Regions from separate parts of the Oceanicaulis alexandrii DSM 11625 genome, predicted to be linked through region 2. Evidence: predicted binding sites of a transcription regulator. Region 2 holds the regulator's gene; the other holds the start of a gene.

Region 1 (3,319 bases), 420 kb from region 2:
GCGCGGACTGAACGATCTCATGGCCTTCTTTGCCGAAGAAATCGAGAAACTGGCGGCGAATATCGCGCAAGGCGGTCATGTATGCACTCCGGGCGCTGGCGCGCGGCGTTGAGAGGGTGGTCGCCCGCTCATGCGGCGGCCTTTGGGTGTCGGTTCACCCCCATATACGAACGGGCGCCCGGCAAAGCCAAGCGCCCGTTGTAGATTCATCACCGTTTTGGCGGTGAAGGATGCGATTCGTCCCCCTCGGAACTAGCCTGTGGCCTCGTCGTCCAGGTCATCATCCTCGCCGGGACCGACCAGCAATTCCTCGGCGATCAGACCGGCGTTCTTGCGCACCTGGGCTTCGATCTTGTCGGCGATCGCGGGATGGTCGAGCAGGAACTGGCGCGCATTCTCGCGGCCCTGCCCGATCCGTTCGGAGTCGTGGGAATACCAGGAGCCCGACTTTTCGATGATATTGCCCTTCACCCCCAGATCGAGCAGTTCGCCGGTCTTGGAGATGCCTTCGCCATAGAGGATATCGAACTCCACCTCGCGGAAGGGCGGCGCCACCTTGTTCTTGACCACTTTGACGCGGGTCTGGTTGCCGATCACTTCGTCGCGATTTTTCAGCGCGCCGATGCGGCGGATATCCAGGCGAACGGTGGAGTAGAATTTCAGCGCATTACCGCCGGTCGTGGTTTCGGGGCTGCCGAACATCACGCCGATCTTCATGCGGATCTGGTTGATGAAGATCACCAGGCATTTCGATTTGGAGATGGAGCCGGTCAGCTTGCGCAGCGCCTGGCTCATCAAACGGGCCTGAAGACCGGGCAGCGAGTCGCCCATATCGCCTTCAAGCTCCGCCCGCGGGGTCAAGGCCGCCACGGAGTCGATCACCAGAACGTCAATGGCGCCCGAGCGCACCAGCGTATCGGCGATTTCAAGCGCCTGTTCGCCGGTGTCAGGCTGGGAGACCAGAAGTTCGCCCACATCCACGCCCAGCTTGCGGGCGTAAACCGGATCGAGCGCGTGCTCGGCGTCCACGAACGCCGCGACGCCGCCGCTTTTCTGCGCTTCGGCGACCGTGTGCAGCGCCAGCGTGGTTTTACCGGAGCTTTCCGGGCCGTAGATCTCGACGATCCGGCCTTTCGGCAGGCCGCCCACGCCCAGCGCGATATCCAGGCCCAGAGAGCCGGTGGAGATCGCCTGAATATCCTGGTCAGGCTTGGAGCCCAGCTTCATCACCGAGCCTTTGCCGAAGGCGCGATCAATTTGAGTCAGGGCCGCTTCAAGCGCTTTTTGTTTATCCATGTCGCCGTCTTTCACCACGCGCAGATTTGACTGTGCCATCAGGTCGGCCCTCCTTATTTCACGCCCGACCGAGTCGGGCAATGAAGGTGACCGTACTTATTTTGTTCCCGGAACACAAGCGGAACATTTGGCGTGTGCGTCGCCCATGCGACAGCTGAGCGCAATCAGCCGCTTAGCCTGAAGACTAGGCGCGCTGGCGCGCCGCCAGCTCCTGCTTCACGCGCTCCGCCAGCTGCTGGATGTCGAAGGGTTTGGGCAGGAAGGAGATCTCGAGATCATCAGAGAGGGTGTCGGAAAACTCTTCCTTGGCGTAGCCCGAAATGAAGACGATTCGCGCACTGCCCAGCAGATGCCGCGCCTCCTTGAGCAAGCCGGGACCGTCGAGCCCCGGCATGACCACGTCTGAAATCAGAAGATCAAAGCTTTCCGGCTCGTTCTCCAAAATTTCGAGCGCTTCCTCGCCATCACACGCTTCCACCACCTCATAGCCGCGGCGCACCAGCGTCTTGGCCGCGATGGCGCGCACCGCGTCTTCATCCTCGACAAACAGGATGCGGCCGCGTCCGGCGAGATCAGAGGGTTCAGGCTCGGCGGTCTTGGCCGCTTCCTCGCGCGCAAGCTCGGTTTCCTCTTCCTCGCTCGGCACATGGCCGGGCAGATAGATATGGAAGGTCGTGCCCTTGCCCACTTCGGAATCCACAAACAGGAAGCCGCCCGACTGTTTGACCACGCCATAGACCGTCGCCAGCCCCAGCCCGGTGCCCTGTCCGGCCTCCTTGGTGGTGAAGAACGGCTCGAAGATCTTCTTCAGCGTCGCCTCGTCCATGCCCGTACCCGTATCGGACACATGGATCGCCGCCCAGTCGCCATCCTTGGGATTGGGCGCCCCGGCGCGCGCCACATCATCAGAAGAGACCGCTTCGGTGACGATGGTCAGAACCCCGCCGCCCTGAGACTTCATCGCATCACGGGCGTTGGTGGCGAGGTTCACCAGAATATTGTCGATCTGATTGCGGTCCGCCCGCACCAGCGGCAGATCGCGGCCATGCTTGATATCGAGCCGTACGGTTTCTTCCAGAATCTGGCCCAGCATGATCGAGCAATCAGACAAGACGTCCGAGACGTCAAACACCGTATTGCGGAAGGTCTGCTTGCGCGAGAACGCGAGAAGCTTGCGCACCAGGCCGGCCTGGCGCGTGACGGTGGAATTGATCTGCTGCAAGTCCTGATAGGAGGGATCGCCCACCGGGTGCCGGTTCAGAAGCTCGCCCACATTCAGCCGGATCGCGGTGAGCATATTGTTGAAATCATGAGCCACGCCGCTCGCGAGCTGGCCGACCGCCTGCATCTTGCCTGCCTGGGCGACCTGTTGCTCCAGCGCTTTCCACGACGACACGTCCACCACATAGGCGACGCGCTTGCCGTCACGTGAGGGCGACAGGAAAACCTGCACGGCGCGCTCGCCGTCTTCGCCCGCTTTCAGGCGCACTTCGCTGGGCTCGCCACGCCCGGCCAGGGCCGAACCCAGTACATTGTCGATCCGGCCGTCATCGCCAAAATCAAACAGGTCTTCAAACTTCGCGCCCGGCACGGCGCCGCCGCCCGACAGCTTGAGCAAGGCCGGGTTGGCGTCCTCGATTACGGCCAGCGCCGGATCGGCGTCGTCCAGGCGCGCCACGCCGAACGGGGCGGTCGCGAACATTTCATCAAACGAGCCGCCAGCGAGCGAGCTGGCGCCCGAAGACGCTTCGCGCGGCTCAGCCGCGGCCACGGCGGGAGGCGCGCCTGTGGCGGAGAGTTCATAAACCACCGCGCGCGCCTTGGCGGGGCGCTCATCGCTCCAGCTGACGCAGATGACGACCGGGCTTTCCTCGCCGTCCACTTGCTTCAGGCGGGCGTCGAGGCGGATCACGCCGTCCGCGCCCCGCGACTGGGCGAACGCCTGCGCGGTGTCGCCTGTGGTGATGTCTTGCAGTTTGAGGGCCGCGTCCTCGCTGACCCCGATCCAGCTGCGCAAAGTGGC
Region 2 (3,319 bases):
ATCCGTGAATACGAGATCACGCCTGAGGATGCAGGGCTGCGCCGCGCCGCACTGGATGATCTGAAAGGCGGCGAACCTGAAGAGAACGCTCAGGCGATCCGAGACCTCCTGAAGGGCGCGCAAGGCCCCTATCGCGATATCGTCCTGATCAACGCCGCCGCCGCGCTGAAGCTCGCAGGCTTGGCTGAAGACCTGAAGACCGGCGCGGAACTGGCTGGCGCAGCGATTGATGACGGCCGCGCGCAAGCTGCGCTCGACGCCCTTGTCACAGCCAGCAACGCCTAAGCGCTTAAACCTTGAAGAGAACACGCCCGATGAGCGACGTCCTGAACCGAATTGAAGCCTACAAGCGCGCCGATATCGCCGAGCGCAAGGCCGCGCTCTCCTATGAAGCGGTCTGCGAGCGCGCCCAGCAGGCGAGCCCGGTCCGCGGCTTCAAGGCGGCGTTGGAGCGCGATGCGACCGAGCATGGGCTAAGCCTGATCGCGGAAGTGAAGAAAGCCAGCCCGTCCAAGGGCCTGATCCGCGAAGACTTCAACCCGCCCATACTCGCCAAAGCCTATGAAGACGGGGGCGCAAGCTGCCTGTCTGTTCTGACCGACGCGCCCAGCTTTCAGGGCCATGATGACTATCTGGTCGCGGCGCGCGCGGCGGTGTCTTTGCCGGTCCTGCGCAAGGATTTTCTCTACGACCCCTGGCAAGTCGCCGAATCACGCGCGCTGGGCGCGGATTGCATCCTGGTGATTCTCGCCAGCGTTGATGATTCCCTCGCCGCCGCGCTGATCGAGGAAGCGTTCAAATGGAATATGGATGCGTTGGTCGAAGTGCATGACGCCGCCGAAATGAAACGCGCTCTGGCCCTCCCCAGCCCGCTTGTGGGGGTAAACAACCGCAATCTGCGCACCTTCGAAACCTCACTGGAAACCTTTGAAACTCTTGCCCCTATGGTGGGTGATGACAGGCTTCTGGTGGCGGAAAGCGGCATCTTCACCCGTGACGACGCTGTCAGATTGCAGCACGCTGGCGCGAAGTCTCTGCTGGTCGGTGAAAGCCTGATGCGGCAGGACGATGTCACCGCGGCGACGCGCACCCTTATGGGGCTCTAAACGCGTCGCAGCTTCACTTGACGTTAAGACGGAACATGCATAGAACACTTTTAGTAAGTTTCTATTTTGTTCCAAGAGGCGACCATGCTGACCAAAAAGCAGCACGAGCTTTTGCTCTACATCAACAAGCGTCTGTCTGAAGACGGCGTGTCGCCTTCCTTTGACGAAATGAAAGAAGCGCTCAACCTCGCCTCCAAGTCCGGCGTGCATCGACTGGTCAGCGCTCTGGAAGAACGCGGATTCATCCGTCGGCTGGCCCACCGGGCGCGCGCTCTGGAAGTGCTGAAGCTGCCGCAAACCGGCGCTCCCGCGTCAGCGCCTGCCTCCAATGTGGTGAAAGCGCCCTTCGGCGCCCCCGCTCACGAAGAGAGCATTCAGGGCGTGGACGTGCCGGTTCTGGGCCGAATCGCAGCCGGCGTGCCGATTGAGGCGATCCAGCATGAAACCGACCGCTTGCCCGTCCCGGCGAACATGATTTCCGGCGGCGAGCATTTCGCGCTGGAAGTGCATGGCGATTCCATGATCGACGCCGGCATTCTCGACGGCGATCTGGTGGTGATCAAACGCGGCGACACCGCCAATAGCGGCGATATCGTTGTCGCCCTCGTCCATGACGAAGAAGCCACGCTGAAAAAGCTGCGCAAGAAGGGCGGTTCCATCGCTCTGGAAGCGGCGAACCCGGCCTATGAAACCCGCATTTTCGGCCCGAACGAGGTCAAGGTGCAGGGGCGTCTGGTCGGCTTGATCCGGCGCTATCACTAGGCGCGCTGATTTGCGCGGTTTAGTATTGTCGCTCGGGGCTTCGCCCGATCAGGACAGCACAGACCATGACAGATCAGACCGCGCTCAGCTTTGACCTTTATTGGTCGTTTCGAAGCCCCTACAGCTATATCGCAGCACAGCGCCTGCTGGCCCTGCGCGATCAATACGGCTTCACGCTCAATGTCCGTATTGTGCGCCCATTGGCGGTGCGCAGCCCTGAGTTCTTCGAAGAACGCGATTCGCGCTGGATCCATTATGTGCTCATTGATGTGGCGCGCGAGGCGGAACGCCTGGGTCTGCCCATCAGCGCGCCTTCGCCCGATCCGATCGCTCAGGATCTAGGCACACTGAAGATCGCCCCTGAACAGCCGCGCATCACCTATCTCAACCGACTGGGCGTTCTGGCCACGCAAACCGGCGACGGGCTGGCGTATATCGCCGCCGCCAGCCGGCGCATCTGGGGCGGCGCAAGCGCGGGCTATGAAACACCCTGGACCGATGACGGCGCGCTGGATGAAGCCGCTCACAAGGCTGGACTGGACCCGGACTGGCTGAATGCCGAAGCGGACGCCCAATCCGACCAGATTGACGCCCAGATCCTCGAAAACGAAGCCAATCAGGATGCGGCGGGTCATTGGGGCGTGCCGCTGATGGTGTTTAACGGCGAACCTTTCTTTGGTCAGGACCGCATCGACGCCCTGCTCTGGCGCATGTCTCAATCCGGGCTCAAGCTTCAATAAGCTAGCTGCCCTGCGCGCCGCCCCATAAACGGCCCTGCCGGGCCTGCTCGGCGCCGCGCATGCGGACCACCCGGCCCTCATGCACCCAGAACTCCAGCCCGCCGAGTTCGGCGCGCGCCGGGTCATCTAACAGCAAGGCTGCACAGCGGCGCTTACGCCAGGCGGAGACGACCCCGTCAAAGACGATCAGATCCGCCTGGTCGCAATCATCCTCTAGCGCCTCGGGATTATCCGTGACGGCGAGCAGCAAGCCTTCCGCGGTGCGCCCCGTGCATCCCAGAGAGTCGCAGGCCAGCGCCGCACGTTCCGGGCGATAGCTCGCTCCGGTGCGTTGCAGGAAGACGCGCGCATCAAACCGGCCCCGCCTGCGGTCACTGACGGTGAAGGCGTCTCCCGCCCCCTCAAACCGCGCCAGCACCACGCCGCCATCCGTAATCATCATCTGCGGCGGCGCCTGCACCATGAAAAGCGCCAAGGCGGCGCAAACCAGCACACCGCCGCCCAGCCGCATCCACCCCAGCCCGATCACCAGACAGGCGAAACCCAGACCGTACAGCGCCAGCAACGCGGGATCTGCGGCGTTGGCGCCCACCACCGCCCCTTCAAGCGTTGACGCCCAATACGCCACGTCCAGAACCCGGCGCAGCCCTTGGTCCATGATCCATAGAAACGGGCCTTCCAGCCCAATCACCGAAAACAGGAGCGCCGCGC

What was found. Region 2 encodes LexA, which represses DNA repair genes until DNA is damaged. Its sites were predicted from a motif close to ATGTTCCNCTTGTGTTCC; they were not measured.
Region 1: a site for LexA is predicted at 1,406-1,423, ahead of recA (recombinase RecA). Genes of this name have one in related genera too.

Annotation. Positions count from the first base shown of each region.
Region 1 is NZ_ATUP01000001.1:534,308-537,626, forward strand. Features, by position in the region: gene alaS (alanine--tRNA ligase) at 1-79, opposite strand, end outside; gene recA (recombinase RecA) at 253-1,335, opposite strand; gene G405_RS0102680 (hybrid sensor histidine kinase/response regulator) at 1,481-3,319, opposite strand, start outside.
Region 2 is NZ_ATUP01000001.1:117,926-121,244, forward strand. Features, by position in the region: gene trpD (anthranilate phosphoribosyltransferase) at 1-285, shown strand, start outside; gene trpC (indole-3-glycerol phosphate synthase TrpC) at 315-1,106, shown strand; gene lexA (transcriptional repressor LexA) at 1,191-1,868, shown strand; gene G405_RS0100580 (2-hydroxychromene-2-carboxylate isomerase) at 1,934-2,608, shown strand; gene G405_RS14615 (ComEC/Rec2 family competence protein) at 2,610-3,319, opposite strand, start outside.